DNA from 4 places in the Staphylococcus saprophyticus subsp. saprophyticus ATCC 15305 genome. Region 2 is predicted to be linked to each of the others. Evidence: riboswitches for the same ligand, from Rfam matches in the RefSeq annotation. Region 2 holds a riboswitch; each other region holds the start of a gene.
The links. A riboswitch is a leader RNA that binds a small molecule or an ion and turns the genes downstream of it on or off. The one in region 2 is predicted to bind S-adenosylmethionine.

Region 1: linked by a shared signal. The riboswitch ahead of SSP_RS01210 (MetQ/NlpA family ABC transporter substrate-binding protein) and the one ahead of SSP_RS02810 (Na+/H+ antiporter NhaC family protein) in region 2 are both predicted to bind S-adenosylmethionine.
Region 3: linked by a shared signal. The riboswitch ahead of metK (methionine adenosyltransferase) and the one ahead of SSP_RS02810 (Na+/H+ antiporter NhaC family protein) in region 2 are both predicted to bind S-adenosylmethionine.
Region 4: linked by a shared signal. The riboswitch ahead of SSP_RS09375 (methionine ABC transporter ATP-binding protein) and the one ahead of SSP_RS02810 (Na+/H+ antiporter NhaC family protein) in region 2 are both predicted to bind S-adenosylmethionine.

The regions. Positions count from the first base shown of each region.
Region 1 covers NC_007350.1:274,283-279,243, reverse strand. The annotation lists gene SSP_RS12735 (ROK family protein) at 1-134, opposite strand, end outside; gene SSP_RS01215 (L-lactate dehydrogenase) at 300-1,232, opposite strand; gene SSP_RS01210 (MetQ/NlpA family ABC transporter substrate-binding protein) at 1,276-2,094, opposite strand; SAM riboswitch class I at 2,184-2,290, opposite strand; gene SSP_RS01205 (CPBP family intramembrane glutamic endopeptidase) at 2,436-3,191, opposite strand; gene panE (2-dehydropantoate 2-reductase) at 3,405-4,322, shown strand; gene SSP_RS01195 (HTH domain-containing protein) at 4,417-4,932, opposite strand.
Region 2 covers NC_007350.1:613,432-618,392, reverse strand. The annotation lists gene SSP_RS02810 (Na+/H+ antiporter NhaC family protein) at 257-1,549, opposite strand; SAM riboswitch class I at 1,665-1,765, opposite strand; gene SSP_RS02805 (flavin reductase family protein) at 1,896-2,507, opposite strand; gene SSP_RS02800 (SDR family oxidoreductase) at 2,711-3,592, opposite strand; gene SSP_RS02795 (amidohydrolase) at 3,674-4,798, opposite strand; gene SSP_RS02790 (SulP family inorganic anion transporter) at 4,798-4,961, opposite strand, start outside.
Region 3 covers NC_007350.1:1,008,523-1,013,483, reverse strand. The annotation lists gene SSP_RS05030 (nuclease-related domain-containing protein) at 1-855, opposite strand, end outside; gene metK (methionine adenosyltransferase) at 954-2,150, opposite strand; SAM riboswitch class I at 2,261-2,372, opposite strand; gene pckA (phosphoenolpyruvate carboxykinase (ATP)) at 2,539-4,128, shown strand; gene SSP_RS05015 (alpha/beta hydrolase family protein) at 4,224-4,961, opposite strand, start outside.
Region 4 covers NC_007350.1:1,946,197-1,951,157, reverse strand. The annotation lists gene SSP_RS09405 (nitroreductase family protein) at 1-30, shown strand, start outside; gene SSP_RS09400 (thioredoxin family protein) at 130-450, opposite strand; gene SSP_RS09395 (arsenate reductase family protein) at 593-949, shown strand; gene gcvH (glycine cleavage system protein GcvH) at 1,122-1,502, shown strand; gene SSP_RS09385 (toprim domain-containing protein) at 1,768-2,160, shown strand; gene SSP_RS09380 (thioredoxin family protein) at 2,157-2,456, shown strand; SAM riboswitch class I at 2,511-2,618, shown strand; gene SSP_RS09375 (methionine ABC transporter ATP-binding protein) at 2,708-3,733, shown strand; gene SSP_RS09370 (methionine ABC transporter permease) at 3,726-4,421, shown strand; gene SSP_RS09365 (MetQ/NlpA family ABC transporter substrate-binding protein) at 4,445-4,961, shown strand, end outside.

The DNA of each region.
Region 1 (4,961 bases), 340 kb from region 2:
CTATTAATATATTGAATATCATTTCTAGCTGTTCGATTAGAAACATTTAAGTACCTTGCAATTTCATCTGCATTTAAAAATTGATTACGATTGATTAACATTAATCTGATGAGCTTTACATGTCTTTCTAGCATCATTACACCTCCCATGCTCATATACTTCACTTCTATTCATCGCTATATTTAAGTATATTGTAGCCATTACCGGATTGATAAACAAGATAAGCATTTATTTTAAATATAAAAAACACGCATTCAAAAGAAAATATCTAATGAATGCGTGTTTGAATGTTTTAATCGCTATTGTTGTGCTGTATGAATCGTTTGTCTAATATATTCATATGCTTCTTTAAGTTCGCGTTCTTCTTCTTTGTCTAATGTTATCGCAAATCTTTGAACAATACCCTTTTTATCTATTAATGTTGGTAAACTAAATGCACCATCTTCTAAGCCATATTCTGAACTCAGGGAAGTCAATGGTGTAATTGTTCTCTGATCCAATGCAATGGACTGTATCAAAAATGATGTCACTTTTGATATCGCTGCGTTGGTCCACCCTTTTTGGTAAAAAACATCCATCGACACTTCGTTGATAATGGACGATATGTGTGACTTATCAATTGCTGGACGGTCACTTAATGCCTCAAATTCCGATAGTTCCATACCATGAATATGCACTTTACTCCACACGGGGATTGCATGTTGACCATGTTCCCCAATGACAAAAGCTTCCACATTATTTGGATCAATTTGATAATGATCGGCTATAATTGTTTTAAATCTTGATGTCTCTAGAGCCGTACCCGTACCAATAATTTTATGGGCTGGGTAATCTATTTGATTTGCAAAGTAAACCATAGAATCTACAGGATTAGATATCAGAATCACAACCGCCTCTTGCGTCACTTCAGCTATTTGGGACATTATGCCCTTAATGATGTCGTGATTTCCTTGCGCTAATAATGTACGGTCACCATTATTTTTATCGGTTGCTTCACTCGCAGCTATGACGATAAAGTCTGCATCCGTTAAGTCTTGATAGACACCGCTACGAATCTTGATATGTGCAGTATTTATCAGTCCTTGCGAGTGAATATGGTCAAGTGCTTCACCACTTGCCACGTCCGCTCTATCATCAATTAAAATAATCTCTGAAAACAAATTCAGTTGCTGTACATCTGTAAGTACTTGCGTACCCACTTTTCCTAAACCAATAATACCTAGCTTAGACATAATCGAATCACCTTCCTCTTCAATCTATATATTACATGATTATTTATTTTTCATACGGAATAACATCTTGTCCATATTTATCAGTTATAAATTTCTTCATCTCTTTAGATTGTAAAACTTTCATAAGTTCTTTGAATTTTTTATCGTTTTTATGTCCTTCTTGTACGGCAACAATATTCGCAAATGGTGATGATTTTCCTTCTATAGCAATTGCATCTTTATGTGGTGTTAGACCATTATCAATCGCATAATTAGAATTCATTATCACTGCTGCGCCTTCTTTACTATTATAAGTTTTAGGTAAGAATTCCGCACCTTGCTTGTTATTAAATTTCAAATCTTTTTTATTTTCTACAATGTCATCAAACTTAGCATCTTCAATACTGACACCTTTTTTAATTTTGATTAAGCCTTTATCAACAAAGAATGACAAGAAACGACCTTCTTCAGCAGGATTGTTTGATACATAAATGGTAGAACCTTTAGGGATATCTTTAATGTCTTTATATTTTTTACTATAAACGCCCATCGGTGTCGTGAACACTTTCCCGGCTTCTTCTATTTTATAATTATGGTCTTTCTTTTCTGCTTTAAGATACGGTGTATGTTGAAATGCATTCGCATCAACATCTCCTTTATCTAATAATTTATTAGGAACCTTATAATCATTAACTGTTTTTATTTTTAAATCATAGCCTTTCTTTTTCATTTCTTCTTTTGCATGTTCAAGTACGACGCCATGGGGCGCTGGCGAAGCAGCAATCGTAATTTCCTTATCCTCTTTTTCACCATTCGATTTACCACATGCTGCTAGTATAATCGTTAACACAAACAATGATCCTAAAATAAACCATTTTCTCATAATACTTTCACTCCTTAAAAATTTGTTTCAACGTACTTATATGTATAAAAAAACTTTCTCTTAATAAATCAAGAGAAAGTTTGCACTTTCTCTCATCTCCAAAAGTTAAATAACTTTTTGTGACTTAGCACCATTTCGAAAAATCGACGGTTGCTGGGTTTCATCGGGCACATCCCTCCACCACTCTTGATAAGAGTCAATCATATTTATGTTTAGTGGTTTAATCCTAGCATTATGCTCAAGATTAGTCAATGAGTTTTTAGAAAATTCTAAACACTAACACGATAAAATATACCTGTCCTTCACAAAGAAGACAGGTATATCACTAAGAATTATGTAAATTACATGATAATCATGAAAATATACGCTAATAAATTATTCAAAGCATGTAACGCAATGGCTACAGCTAAACTACGCTGCGATTTCATATATACATATACAATACCAACTGCTATGGCAAGATACATCACAATTTCTAATGGAGATTTAGCTTCTGTTACATGTAAAGATGCAAACACAATAATTGAAATAACAGACATAACATAGAAATTTAATTTCTTTCCTAATTCGCCAATAATTAAATGTCTAAATAAAAATTCTTCTGTCATTGGTGCAATAATTACAATTGAGAAAAAAGCTAATATGGTTGATACAGGCGTAGCAAACATTTCCTCCACCATTTTGTCATTTTGTGTTTCTTCAAATTTCCAATGTTCTGGTGCGAATGCATTTACTAAATATGGATAAATTTCTTTAAACACTATAATAACGATAAATGTAATGACAATGAGTTTCCAGTGTTGCTTAATATTTTGTAGCCCCTGTTTCCACGATTGTCTAAATGAATGTCTATGGAATAAAATCCATAACGCGAATATAATTATAAAGGCAATCATTTCCATTAATATGCCTGGCGTACCTGAAAAGTTAGCATTAAAGTTAGCGTTATTTTTCCCTTGCGTTTCATTGATTCCAATCATGATTGTTAAGATGACTATAGATAAACAAAAATTACCTATCAAATAAATAAACGGTAGTAGAAAATCTTTCCCTTGCATATCTTTCCACTGATACTTATGATCATTTTTAAACGACATTGGAACCCCTCCATGTTTTTAATTAGTGAACACTTATTACATTGCACAAATTTTATTGTTTTCAAATATATATTTAAAAATAAAATATACTGTCCCAACTACATCTATTGAATTATTTGAAAATTATTTTCATATGCGTATATGCCCCTCAAATGTGGTATATATACATCAATTAACAAATCAACACACATAGCGTATAAGGAGTTGTATTCAATGCGTATATTAGTATTAGGTGCTGGCGGTATCGGAGGCTATTTTGGAGGCAGATTAGCCGAAAGCGGACAGAACGTGACATTCTTAGTAAGACCCAAACGCAAGTCATTTTTAGAAAGAAATGGATTAGCCATCCACAGTGAGCAGGGAGATTATCATTTCAATCCTCAACTCATTACAAAAGACGATCGCGTAGCGCCTTTCGATGTTATTTTACTTTCTTCTAAATCCTATCATTTAGAGCAAGCCATGACAGATTTGAAACCATTTGTCGATGGTCATACTGCCATCATTCCATTATTAAACGGCGTCGCACATATTCCACAATTACAATCTATCTTTGGTAAAGACAAAGTTATGGGTGGCTATTGTGTGATAGAAACAACATTAGATAGTATGGGAGAAATCATACAAACAAGCCCTTTTGATAAACTCTTTTTTGGAGAACTAGATGGAAGTAAAAGTGAACGCGCACAAAAAATTGCACAAGCATTTTCTGAAACAAAGGCAGAATTCAAATTAAGCACTTCAATCGAACAAGGCATGTGGCACAAATATTTAATGATTACTGTGTTATCCAGTATCACAACATTAATGCATGCGCCTATTGGTCCTATTCGAGACAGTGATGGTGGCATTAACTTCGTTCGCTCTTTATACAATGAAGTCGCTTCGATAATGCGTGCACATCGAGCGCCACTCGCAGACGATATTGTATCACAATATATGACATCATTTAATCAGTTATCATACCATTTTAAGACTTCTATGCAACGTGACATGGAAAAAGGATTAAATATTGAAACAGGTCACTTACAAGGTTATTTATTAAACTTAGCCGATACGTACCAAATTGACGCCCCATTACTTAAATGCGTCTACCAAAACCATAAAGTCTATAAAGAAATGCTTAAATAATATAAACAGATCACAAATCTGAAATACAACAGCGCATGTCATCTTTATTATGAGATGACATGCGCTGTTTAAAGTTAAGTCGATAAATGCAATATTATTTTAGTTTTGACATATATTGATAAGCTGTTACGCCATATCGATATTTAAATACCTTATTTAAATGCGCTAAATCTACGAAAGCACATTCTGCTATAGCAAGATAGTCATGCTGCTCTAACCAATTTTGAACGCTTTTCAAATCTTCCACAATCGTTCGTCTTGAAACAGATACGGTGGTCGCAAGCACTTGTGATGATGTCGGCGTATTGGCTTCAAGTAATTTTAACGTTATATATAACAAGCGCTCTTCTTTTGCATAATGTATTGTATGCGTTGTCGATTTATGTGCAAAGCGCTTTAACTGTTCTGGTGTTGTGGTTATTTTGACCCCCTCTTGCTTAGTCCTTTGAATAATTAAACCTAGGTTACTTGCCATATCTTCAATGTATTCAAGATCGTACTGTATCGTTCTTTCTGTAACATTAAAGTGCGTTGCTAAATGATGAATTTGCACAAAAGTTTCACATTCAAGTATGAACATTAAAATATGATACTGTCGCTTACTTAACATATTAGCAACCTCCTCGCCTCTTTATTGTA
Region 2 (4,961 bases):
CTTTCAACAACTTTATTTTATCGTTAATAGTCAGTAAACGTCAAAATTTTGCATTCTTAAATCTTTAACAATTAGGATTAAACTTAATAAAGCATCGTGTACTACGCCGTTAGTCTATACTTAAAAAAGAGAGTCAGAAATCAAATGATACATAAGATTCCGCACTCTCTCAATTTATATTAAACTTAACAATTTTGCATGACGACTGTTAATCATCCATACATATGAAATATTCACTTCACATGATTGTTAGGGTTTATTTCTTGTCCAATCTCGGCAATCTAAAGGCGATAGCAATCAGACCACAAATCCCTAATATCATCGGATAAATCGCATACGGTACCAATTCAAACGGTGATATAGATGCCACACCTGCTGCTGCAATAAGCTGTGGACTATACGGTAATAGTCCTTGGAAACAGCTTGCAAACATATCTAGAATACTTGCTGATTTACGCGGATCTACACCATATTCATCTGAAATGTCTTTAGCTAATGGCCCTGCCATTAATATAGAAATCGTATTATTAGCAGTTGAAATATCGGCCACACTCACTAAGCCAGCAATTCCTAGTTCTGCGCCACGCTTAGATTTCACTCTATTACGCACAAAATTAAGTAACCATGTAATACCACCATTGTGTTGTATCAATGCCACTAGACCACCAATTAATAGTGCAATAATGGCAATATCCTCCATGCCAATAATCCCTTTAGAAATAGAGCTTAATAACCCAATCCAATCAAAGGTACCATAAAATAAACCTATAATTGCTGAAAGTATAATACCGCCAATAAGTACAATAATAACGTTGACGCCGAATAATGCGAGTATGAGTACAAATAAATAAGGTACTACTTTTATAAGATCATAATCGTAGCTCTTAGATGCATCAATTTGTGCTCCATTTGTTAAAAACCAAAGTACAATGACAGTAAATATGGCACCAGGTAACACGATTTTGATATTCACCTTAAACTTATCACTCATTTTTGTTTTTTGAGTTCTTACCGCAGCTATCGTTGTATCTGAAATCATTGATAAATTATCACCAAACATCGCCCCACCTACGACCGTCGCCATAGTGATGGCTGCAGAGACATCCGCCTGTTGGCTTAGTCCAAAGCCAACAGGCGCTATAGCTGCTACAGTGCCCACGGATGTACCCATAGAAAGTGACACGAACATACATATCACGAATAAACCTACAATGATTAAATTCTCAGGAATCAAAGATAGTCCCAAATTCACTGTAGATTTTACGCCACCCATATCTTCAGTTGTTTGCGAAAACGCTCCTGCTAATAAGAAAATGAGCATCATTAGTATAATATTGGAATGTCCTGCACCCTTAGTAAAAATTTCAACTTTCTTTTGAAATGATTCTTTTCTATTTAATACAAGTCCCACAATTGTCGCTACTAGTATCGCAACATTTAGGGGCATTGTAGTGAAATCGCCGGTAATGATACCAACACCTAAAAACATACCCACAAAAATAATTAAAGGTATCAGTGCCCATGCATTACCTTTCTTTGTCTCCTCCATACAAAACCAACTTTCCTTTAAGTTCAAACAGAACATCAATTTTTCTACCATTAAATAAACTTACTCAAATAAAAAACTCTTTCCAATTGAAGAAAGAGTAAACTTTGTACATTTATTCTTATCTTCTAGCATAAATGATGCTACTGGAATTGGCACACGCATAATCATGTTGCCGAAGTATCCACAGGCCAGTCCCTCCACTTCTCTTGATAAGTTATTTAATTTATTTTTCACAGTACAATATTAAATTAGTTTCGTCAATTACTGTTTTAAATTCTTGCTTAAACTTTAACAAATCTTAACAATTAGCTGATGAGCTAATGACTTCAGTCTTATCATTTATAAATTACTCTGTTGGTCGATTAATCGTAAATGATTGTCCTAATGCTGCATAATCATTTCCAGCTAAACGTGCCACAGGCGCTAATGCTTGTGCATCTATTTTACTATCATCAAAGTAAACTGCCTCATCAATGTGATACATCACAACCTCACCAATGATTAAATCTGATCCTTCTTGAGCATCGCCTAATGTAACGATTTGATTTAGTTTGCATTCCATTCGAATTTTGGCTTGTTCCACACCTGGTACAGGCACGACTTCTGATTTCACACATGTCAACTGCGTTCTTTCTAATTCATTTAGTGTTCTGTCTATAGGTGCAGCCGTTTTATTTTTTTGTTCTACAGTCATTTCATCTGTAATATGAACTACAAATGAGCCTGTTTCTTCAATATTTAACGATGTATCTTTGCGCTTTCCTTGTGAACGTGCAGTAGAAATCATAATCATAGGAGGTGCGCTGCATACAACATTAAAAAAACTGAACGGTGCAGCATTTAAATTCCCATCTTTATCCTGTGTTGTCACAAATGCAACTGGTCTTGGAATAACACTACCACTTAATAATTTATAATTCTGTTGTTTCGTTAATGTGTTTGCGTTATATTGTTTCATCCACATTTATACTCCTTTTAAAAATAATAAAAAAGCGAGACAGAAACCAAACATTGAATTTGATTTCTCAATCTCGCCCATATAACGTCGGCTATATGACTCATTGTAATATTCGCTTATCAATCTAGAAGTCACAGGGTTTAGATGATACAACTTTAATGTGATTGAATCATCTCCACATTAGCTGTGACGTTTCATATAACCTAGTCTAACTGAGTACCACCTGTCACACCATATACTTGACCTGTTGTATAACTGGATTCTTCAGCTGCCAAGTGTACATATGTGCCTGATAATTCTACAGGTTGACCTGCTCTGCCCAAGACTTCCTTTTGTCCAAAGCTCGGAATTTTAGATTGCGGTTGACCGCCAGAAATTTGTAATGGTGACCAAAATGGTCCTGGCGCAACACAATTCACACGAATGCCTTTCGCACCGAGTTCTTCGGATAGACTTTTCGTTAATGAAATAATCGCAGCTTTTGAAGCAGCATAATCATGTAAAATTGGGCTTGGATTGTAACCTTGAACTGAAGAGGTCAGCGTAATGGTTGCACCAGCTTGTAAATAATCTACTGCTTTTTGAACTGTCCAAAATATTGGATAAACATTCGTCTCAAATGTTTCTGAAAACGAAGCTGTGTCAAAACCTTTTATGCTTTCTCTATATTGTTGATGACCGGCGACGATGGTTACATTGTCTAACCCGCCAAGTTCGTTGTAAGCTGTTTCAACTAAATCGTAATTAAATTGTTCATCTCTAATGTCACCTGGAATTAAGACAGCTTTTCTTCCTGCTGCTTCAATGACTTGTTGTACTTCTTCTGCATCTTGTTGTTCTGCTGGAAGATAATTAATTGCTACATCAGCGCCTTCCTTAGCGTAAGCAATAGCTGCTGCTCTGCCTATAGCTGAGTCTCCACCAGTAACTAACATTTTATAATCATTTAAACGACCATAACCAGTATAGGATGTTTCACCGCAATCAGGCTTTGGATCTAACTTACTTTGTAAACCTGGAACTGGTTGTTCTTGTTTTGGAAAATCTTTATTTGAAAATTTAGTTCTTGGATCTTGACCTGCCATTATGAACACTCCTTAAATTATGAACTAGTTATTAAATACCCAACATTTCTATTGTCTAATACATAATTTAAGTATATTGCCTTAATTTTCATTCAATAATTTTTGTACAAAAGTAACAAAATAGTCAGGTACTTTTTCTAAAATACGTTCATCTGGGTCATATTTTGGATGATGCAAATCATATTCACTATTAGAACCAATAAAGACAAATACACTTGGATACTTATTAGAAAAACCAGAAAAATCTTCGCCAATCGTCAACGGTTTATCCATAACACTGACATTGTATCCAACTTCTTTGGCAATTGCTATTGCATCATTTGTTAATTGCTCATCATTAACCACAGCACCGGGCAAGCGGTGATAAGACGTTTCAATGTCTACGCCAAATACTTCAGCAAGTCCGCTTCCAATGGCTCTTAATCTTTCTTCAATCAGTACACGTTTATCTTCATCAAAACTTCTCACAGTACCTTGCACATAGGCTTCGTCTGCAATAACATTCCATGTATTCCCACATGATACTTCTCCAATTGTAACAACTGCATTATCAAATGCTGATAAATTTCTACTCACAATAGACTGAACACTATTAATCAACTGTCCCAATACAATCATTGGGTCTTTACCTTGTTCTGGTTTAGCAGCATGCGCACCTTTACCTTTAATTTTAAATTCGAAACGGTCTACAGAAGATGTGATAACCCCCGATTTAACCGCAAATTCTCCAATATCTAACGTTGGATAATTATGATAACTTAACACGGCTTTCGCACCGTCAATTGCACCTGTATTAGCAACTTTCACTGCGCCATAGCCCAATTCTTCTGCAGCTTGAAAAATAATGCGCACGCGTCCGTTGAGTTGATTTTCTATTTCTTTTAATCTCACTGCGACCCCTAGCACACTAGCCATGTGAATATCATGTCCACATGCATGCATCGCACCTTCATTGGTCGAAGTGAATTCATGTTTCACTTGCTCATCTATTGGTAGTGCATCAATATCTGTTCTAACTGCAACGAATTGATCACCTTGTCCAACCTCTGCAACTAGTCCTGTTTCTAATGGTAAATCTAAAACTTTAATATCATATGATGCTAAGATGCGTTTGATACGTTTTGTTGTTTCATATTCTGCATCTGATAGCTCTGGATATTGATGAAATGTTCTTCTCCAATTTATGTAGTCTTCGTATTGTGGCATTATATGTCACGTCCTTTCCTTTTATTAAACCCTTGAATCAAATAGTATAGTAAACTAACAAGCACAACCCCGGCCGCTAGGTTATTCGTACTTAAAATAATCAACATTGTAAGTACAACGATCGCCCCATGCTTTATTGGAGATACCTTAATAAATGAAATCG
Region 3 (4,961 bases), 400 kb from region 2:
TTGAATGCGACCATGAAAGACAAATTTATTAAAGAATTCGTCTAATTGTTCTGGTCCTACTAAAACTTTTGAATTTGAACTTTGTGCATAATTTGTAATCGTAACATCGCCATCATTTTTAGGGTTGAAGTATAAGATAGTTGTTGGTGTAAATTTTAAATTTAATTCTGTTTGGATATCACCAGCAAGTCTTTCAATTTCATCTAAATGCGTCGTGTAATTAACAAATGATAAAGCATCTTTATCTTCATTTTGATCTAAGACAAGTGTTTGTGGAACTTGACCATCAAGATCTAATGTATTAAATACTTGTTCCATCATCGGCTGTTCTTTAAATTGTGCAGCACTTACGCCATTATACACATGACCTTTAAGCAATTGTGAATCAATGATATATAAACCTGTACGTGTTAGGACTAAGTGACTGATACGTTGCACATCACCAAACTCATTCCTTGGTAAAAAAATATTTGCCATAATATGCATATCTTCTGGACGAATTCTTTTCTCATTTACAAGTCGTTCGCGAATACCTATTAATCTCATATCAGTTACATATTCACTTTGATTTTTAGAGAATAATTTTAATGCATCAATTTCTCTATCTTTAGAATTAACCACAGCCGTATATTCTTCTTTTTGTTTTGTTACCGTTTTTTTATTTTCAATTCTTTCTTTTTCTAGCTCTTCTTCATGCTCATCGCTCAGTTGTTGCTCTCTTGATTTATATTGCGCTTCAACTTTTTCTTGCGCTTTTTTCTTACTTTTTAAAGCAACAATAAATAAAATCAAACAAATGACTGCTACGACAATTGCCACGATTAAACCAATCTCTATTGGTCCAAATGAATTCATAACAAAAACGCTCCTTTATGTGTTCAGTAACTTAATTATAATAGATATGCGCATCGTATTCGATAGTAAAGTTTAAAATTTAAACATTTTGTCTCAGTTTAAGCTTTGACACTATCTTTTAATAAGTTAACTTTATCTAATTTTTCCCATGGTAATAGCACATCAGTACGTCCAAAATGACCATATGCAGCTGTTTGTTTATAAATTGGATGTTTTAAATCAAGCATTTTAATAATTCCGGCAGGTCTTAAATCAAAATGTTTTCTTACAGCTTCTACTAATTCATATTCACTGACTTTACCAGTACCAAATGTATCTATTGAAATTGAAACCGGTTCAGCAACACCAATCGCATACGCTAATTGTACTTCACATTTTTCAGCCAATTGAGCTGCAACAATATTTTTAGCTACATAACGTGCAGCATATGCAGCTGAGCGGTCAACTTTAGTTGGATCCTTACCACTGAAGCATCCACCACCATGACGTGCATATCCACCATATGTGTCCACGATGATTTTACGACCTGTTAGTCCTGCATCTCCTTGAGGACCGCCGATTACAAATCTACCAGTTGGGTTAATATAAAATTTCGTCTGTTCATCTAATAATGACTCTGGCACTGTTGGATAAATAACGTGTGTTTTAATATCATCTTTAATTTGATCCAATTCAATATCTTCAGCATGTTGTGTAGATAAAACAATAGTATCTATTCGAACTGGTTTATCTTGTTCATCATATTCAACTGTCACTTGAACTTTTCCATCAGGACGCAAGTATTTTAAAATTTCATCTTTACGTACGTCAGATAAACGTTTAGCTAACTGATGTGATAAGAAAATGGGTAACGGCATATACGTATCTGTTTCATTAGTTGCATAACCAAACATCAAGCCTTGATCTCCTGCACCCGTAGCTTCAATTTCCGCTTCAGAAGCTTCGTCGCGATATTCTAAAGCTGTATCTACACCTTGTGCGATGTCAGGAGATTGTTCGTCAATTGCTGTTAATACAGCCATCGTTTGGCTGTCGTAACCGAATTTCGCACGTGTGTAACCTATTTCTTTAATTGTTTCTCTAACTACTTTTGGTATATCAACATAAGTTGTTGTTGAAATTTCTCCTGAAATTAAAGCCATACCTGTGGTTACAGTCGTTTCACAAGCCACACGTGCATTTGGGTCATCTTTTAAAATTTCATCTAAAATCGCATCCGATACTTGATCAGCAATCTTGTCCGGATGCCCTTCTGTTACAGATTCTGAAGTAAACAATCTTTTATTATATGTCATAATTTGCTCCTTTAGTTTTAAATTACGAAAATTCTCTCTCTGTTGAGCTCATTAAAAAAGGCCTTCTACACTATAGTAAATAGAGAGAAGGCCCTTTATACGTCCATTCGCTCTTATCGTTCAGACGCTATTTGTCTGCAAACGGTTTGGCACCTTTCTTCAATTAAGAAGAGGTTGCTGGGCTTCATTGGGTCCATGTCCCTCCGCCACTCAGGATAAGAGAATCCGTTAATTTATATAGTACCTAATCTAACATATAATGTCAATTTTACATTTATTAATATTTATTTAAAATTCCTTTGAAATTGGTGTGGACTATTAATCTATATATGTTATACTCTGTAATTGTAAAGGCTTACATCAACTAAATAGCGTGGAGGGATCAAGTATGGCGGTAGATACATACACTTATACAAGCAAAATTGAAAGCATTTTAGACAAGCAATCTTCATTATTTCAATTATCTACAACTCAGTTGTATAATAAAATTTTAGAAAATAATGAAGGCGAACTAACGGAATTAGGCGCCATCAATGCAAAAACTGGTAAATATACTGGTCGTTCACCAAAAGATAAGTTTATTGTCACTGAGCCATCTTATAGAGATGACATCGATTGGGGCAACATAAACCAACCTATCGAAGAAGAAAAATTTCTAAATTTATATGATAAAGTATTAAACTATCTTGATAAGAAAGATGAGCTTTATGTTTTTAACGGTTATGCAGGTAGCGATGAAGATTCACAGTTAAAACTCACTGTTGTTAATGAATTGGCTTGGCATAATTTGTTCGCTCAAAACATGTTCATCCGTCCAAGTACAAATGAAGAAGCTCAAGAAATCAAACCAAACTTCACTATTATTTCTGCACCTCACTTCAAAGCAGACCCATCCATAGATGGTACAAATTCAGAAACCTTCATTATCACATCATTTAAACATAAAGTAATCCTAATAGGTGGAACTGAATATGCTGGTGAAATGAAAAAAGGAATCTTCTCCGTAATAAACTACTTACTACCTAAAGACGACATTATGAGTATGCATTGTTCAGCAAATGTTGGCGAAAAAGGCGACGTAGCTCTATTCTTTGGTTTATCAGGTACTGGAAAGACAACACTTTCTGCTGACCCTACACGTAAACTCATCGGTGATGATGAGCATGGATGGAATAATAACGGTATCTTCAACATCGAAGGTGGCTGTTACGCAAAAGCAATTAATCTATCACAGAAAAAAGAACCACAAATTTATGATGCTATTAAATACGGAACAATTCTAGAAAACGTTGTTGTTGATGAAGAAGGCGATGTTGATTTTGACGACAATCAATACACGGAAAATACTAGAGCTGCATACCCTATTCACCACATTGATAATATTGTGACACCATCTAAAGCAGCGCATCCTAATACAATTATTTTCTTAACTGCAGATGCATTTGGTGTATTACCACCTATTTCAAAATTAACCAAAGACCAAGCGATGTATCATTTTTTAAGTGGTTTCACTGCTAAATTAGCTGGAACAGAACGAGGCGTTACTGAGCCTGAACCATCATTCTCTACTTGTTTTGGTTCCCCATTCTTACCATTAAACGCTAAAGTTTATGCTGATTTATTAGGTAACTTAATAGATAAACATGGCGTTGATGTTTACTTAGTTAACACGGGTTGGACTGGCGGAAAGTATGGCGTTGGACGTCGTATTAGCCTAAATTATACAAGACAAATGGTTAATCAAGCCATTACAGGTAAATTGAGAGATGCAGAATATGTGAAAGATGATATGTTCGGATTAGATATTCCTGTTGAAGTAGAAGATGTCCCTCAAACATTGCTCAATCCTATCAATGCTTGGAGTAAGCCAGAAGCATACAGAACACAAGCTCAAGATTTAATTAATCGTTTTAAATCTAATTTTGAAAAATTTGGAGAAGATGTTGACGAATTAGCCGTCAATGGCGGATTTGAATAATTTAAAATATTAGAAAAGTAGCCATGTAGTCGTCTATTACAATAGAAAACTACATGGCTACTTTTTATTTGTAAATACTTTATATCTATAACATCTTATCTATCATATTGGTCTTTAAGCTTGTTCTGTTCAACATCATCCATCCACTGTTTAATTTCCAGTAGCGTATCTTTGAGCGCAAATGGTCTTGGTACGTGTCCCTCCGACATTTGGTAATAAGTACGAAATGTCGCACCAATCTTTTCAAGTTGTTCCACTAAATAGTAAGCATTATGAATACCTACTTGTTTATCCTTACCCCCATGAACTATAAATATGGGCGGGCTTGTGTTTTTAATTTGAGCGATAGCATCACGTCGTTTATAAGCTTCTATATTCTTTTTAGGATGTCCAATCATACGTTTAAGCATTCCCCTTAAATCAATGCGTTCTTCATACATCAGATTTATGTCTGAGACACCGCCCCAAATAATATAACTCGTCACCGGTAAATCTTGAAATGTTAATAAACCTTGAAGTCCACCTCTAGAAAAACCAATCATGTGAATGGGAATACCAGGATACTTTTGATGTAACAAACGTATCGCAACTGTAACGTCATGCAGATCCGAACCATAAAACTCATCTTTGCCTTCGCTACCATTATTACCTCTATAATAAGGTCCAAAGACCAATGTATGTTCATCCGCAAATTGCATCAATCTTCCCGTTCTCACCTTACCTACTTGCCCTTTACCACCTCGTAAATATAGAACAATTCTCTGCACTTTTGCATGAGGTGTCATCAGCAGCCCCTTAACATTTAAATGATCTACTCTATAGATTACTTCATC
Region 4 (4,961 bases), 1.2 Mb from region 2:
CACTTTAATGAAATTATAGAAAAATTTTAATTGCTATAAGTACTGTGATGCATTGCATCATATTAAAAAGGAAGCTGAAACATAACTAAAGATGTTTCAGCTTCCTTTTAGTGTTTAAAAATTAAGTGATTATTTAAACGTTTCTTCTAAAAATGATTCAACTTGATCTGGTGATTTCGCATTAGCAGAATGTAGGTGTGCTAATTTTTCACCATTTTTGAATACGAGTAAACTAGGGATGCCCATAACGTCATTTTCTGCTGCAACATCTTCTAATTCATCACGGTTAACAGTGAACCAACCATAATCATTGTATTTTTCTTGAATTGGATCAATCCACATATCCATTGCTTTACAATCAGGGCACCAACCAGCTTCGAATTTTACAATCACTGGATTATCGCTTTGAATTGTTTCTTTAAATGCATCATTTGTGTTAATAGGTTTCATTGATTTTGCTCCTTTTTTTGATATTAGTAATACCATTATAACGGACGATTGTATGTTATAAAAAAAATCAGCTTATTAATTAGAGCGTTTTTGTAACAAATTTGATATATTAGTGATAACTAGTTATAGGAGGTACAGAATCATGATAAAATTTTACCAATATCCTAATTGTACAACTTGTAAAAAAGCAGCTAAATTTTTACAAGATTACGGTGTGAGTTTTGAACCCATAGATATCGTACAGCATACACCAACTAAAAATGAGTTTAAAGAAATACTAGAAGTAACTGATATCGATATTAATAAATTGTTCAATACGCATGGCGCTAAATATCGTGAATTAGGTTTAAAAGATAAACTTAAAGATTTAACAGATGATGAAAAGTTAGATTTATTATCTGCCAATGGCATGTTGGTTAAAAGACCGCTAGCGATTTCAGGTGACAAAGTAACTGTTGGATTTAAAGAAGACGAATATAAAGCAACTTGGTTGTCATAAAATAATAAAGGTGATTAAATTACGTTGGACTATTATTTTGACAAAATAATGAAAACGCTTTACCGGTGTTTTTCGAAAACATTATAATAATTTAAAGATGCCATTAAATAGTTGATTGTATGCTATTCATATGGCATCATTAATATGTAAAAACATTTAGGAGGGGATTCTCGTGGCAGTACCGAGTGAATTAAAATATTCTAAAGAACATGAGTGGGTAAAAGTTGAAGGTAATACAGTAACAATTGGTATCACTGAATATGCACAAGGTGAACTTGGCGATATCGTATTCGTTGAATTACCAGAAGTTGATGATGAAATTAATGAAGGCGACACGTTTGGTAGTGTTGAGTCCGTAAAAACAGTTTCAGAACTTTATGCGCCAGTATCAGGTAAAGTTTTAGAATCTAATGAAGAACTAGAAGACAGTCCAGAATTCGTAAATGAATCACCTTACGAAAAAGCTTGGATGGTAAAAGTTGAATTAAGTGACGAAAGTCAATTAGAGGAATTAATGTCAGCAGAACAATATTCTGAAATGATTGGTGAATAATATTACATAGAACTCCATGATATAACTATCTTGGAGTTTTTATTTTACCTTTTTTTATCTATATTCAAATGAGACTAATCAAAAAATTGTTAAGACTTTGTAAATGCAGACGTAGTCATTTGTTGTAGGTAAGTGTATTTAGCTGACAAAAATGGATTGCCATAATAAGATGAAATTAGAAAACTGTAAAGGATGTTTATGGTCACTCAGTATTGTGAAGAACTAAATAGAGAAATTTACTATCAACATTTAGAGGGTGGATGTCATGGCGATACTAAACCAAGTAATTATTGTAGAAGGAAAGTCAGACAAAAAGCGGGTAAAACAAGTAATCGATCAACCAATCGATATTATTTGTACTAATGGTACGATGGGTGTCGATAAAATTGATGAAATGATTGATACATTATACGATAAACAAGTGTATATACTTGTCGATGCCGATGATGAAGGTGAAAAAATTCGAAAATGGTTTAAACGATATTTAAGTGAAAGTAGACATATAAGAATAGATAAACAATATTGTGAGGTTGCACGTTGTCCTAAACGATATTTATCCAGAGTGCTTGAAAAGCATGGGTTTACGGTAAAGGATGAAGAAAAAGTAGCTAAAGCGAAATTGGATTATATAGCTGAAAGGGTAAGTTTATTAACATGAAGGTAACAAATCAACAACGCGTCAATATAGATGAACATATAAATCAGGAAAAATATCTTATATTTGGATACACACCGACATGTGGTACCTGTAAAGTTTCTGAAAGAATGTTAGACATTGCTAATGAAATATTAAAATTACCAATTACTAAAATCGATTTGAATTTTCATCCAGATTTTAGTCAGGAACATGAAATACAATCTGTACCTGTGTTGATGTTGATGTCAAAAGGTGAAGAGCAAAAAAGAATTTACGCATTTCAATCCGTCCCTAATTTGTTAGAAAATTTAAAATAATTATTGACGAATCATTAGTGCGATGGTAGGATTAAAAATAATTAAATAACGAAACTCTTATCACGAGAGGTGGAGGGATGTGCCCTTTGAAGCCCGGCAACCGTCTGTAACAGAAATGGTGCCAATTCACATAAAGTTCATAGAAACTTTAGAAGATGAGAGAAGCAAACGTTGCTTTCTCTATTCTTCAATGAACATAGGGAAAGCATTTTTTATTTAATTGAAACAAAGCAATACGAGGAGGCAACAGAATGATTGAGTTAAATCAAATAGTCAAAAGGTACAAAACGAAAAAACAGGACGTACTTGCTGTAGATCATGTTGATTTAAGTATTCAATCAGGCTCAATTTTTGGTGTTGTTGGTTTTTCAGGTGCGGGGAAAAGTACATTAATAAGACTTTTAAATCATCTTGAGCAACCAACATCAGGAGACGTTATTATAGATGGTGACACTATAGGTAAGCTATCAAAATCGGACTTAAGAAAAAAACGTCAAAAAGTGAGTATGATTTTTCAACATTTCAATTTATTATGGTCACGTACTGTATTAAACAATATTACATTCCCATTAGAAATCGCAGGGATTTCACGACAAGAAGCCAAGCAACGTGCGCTTGAGTTAGTGGAATTGGTCGGATTGAAAGGGAGAGAAGATGCTTATCCTTCAGAATTATCAGGTGGGCAAAAACAACGTGTGGGTATTGCGAGAGCATTAGCTAACGAACCATCTGTATTATTATGTGATGAAGCGACAAGTGCATTAGATCCACAGACAACAGATGAAATCTTAGAACTATTATTGAAAATAAAAGAAGAAAGAAACTTAACCATCGTTATTATTACACATGAAATGCATGTCATTAGACGTATTTGCGATGAAGTTGCAGTAATGGAAAATGGTAAAGTGATAGAACAAGGCAAAGTTTCAAGTGTATTCGAAAATCCACAACACGATGTGACAAAACGCTTTGTGAAGGATGACTTAAATGATGACTTCGACGAATCAATTAGTGAACTCGTGTCACTTAATGAAAATGATTACGTTGTGCGTTTGAATTTTACTGGGAACAACGCAACGGAACCATTAGTGTCATACATAACGAAGACACACAATTTAGATGTCAATATTTTGGAAGCTAATATTAAACATACAAAAGACGGTTCTATCGGATTTTTAATCATACAATTTGCCGTTGCAAATTCAGAAAAATTTGAAAAATTCAAAAATGATTTAGAGGCACAACATGTATCTGTGGAGGTGGTTAAACATGGGTAATTCATTAAGCGATATCCTCCGAGAAATGTTTACAATGCCAAACGTAAGCTGGGAAGAAGTTTGGGTTGCAACATATGAAACCATCTATATGACGGTAATAGCAACAATATTTGCATTTGTTTTAGGAATTATTTTAGGTGTCTTGCTCTTTTTATCAGCTAAAAGTAAGTCACCAGTCGCTAGAGTATTTTATAGCATTGTTTCATTCATTGTGAATTTATTCAGAGCGATTCCGTTTATCATTTTAATCTTATTGTTAATTCCATTTACAAGTTTAGTATTAGGCACAATCAGTGGTCCTACAGGTGCATTGCCAGCATTAATCATCAGTGCAGCACCATTCTATGCAAGATTAGTGGAAATCGCATTTAAAGAAATTGATAAAGGTGTAATCGAATCGGCTTGGTCAATGGGAGCGAGTACTTGGACTGTAGTGAGAAAAGTACTTTTACCAGAAGCAATGCCAGCATTAGTATCTGGCATCACAGTGACAGCCATCGCATTAGTTGGTTCTACAGCAGTTGCAGGTGTCATCGGTGCAGGTGGTTTAGGTAACTTAGCTTATTTAACAGGATTCACACGTAATCAAAATGATGTCATATTTGTTTCAACTATTTTAATACTTATTATTGTGTTCATTATTCAATTTATTGGTGATTGGGCAACAAATAAAATTGATAAAAGATAAATTCATAAAGGGGAGATTTTTATATGAAAAAGTTATTAAGTTTAGCTTCGGTCGTTGTGCTTGCGCTTGTTCTAGCTGCATGTGGTAACGGTGGTGGCGGTAAAGATAAGACGATTACTGTTGGTGCTTCACCAGCGCCACACGCTGAAATTCTTGAAAAAGCAAAACCGTTATTAAAAGATAAAGGTTATGATTTAAAGATTAAAACAATCAATGATTATACAACACCTAATAAATTATTAGATAAAGGAGAAATTGACGCAAATTTCTTCCAACATACACCTTACTTAAACACTGAGAAAAAAGATAAAGGCTATAAGATTGAATCTGCAGGTAATGTTCATTTAGAACCTATGGCCGTATATTCTAAAAAATATAAAAGTTTAAAAGATTTACCTAAAGGTGCTACTGTCTATGTTTCAAATAATCCTGCTGAAGAAGGTCGTTTCTTAAAATTCTTCCAAGACGCTGGACTTATTAAAATTAAAAAAGGTGTTAAAATTGAAGATGCTAAATTTGATGATATTGTAGAAAATAAAA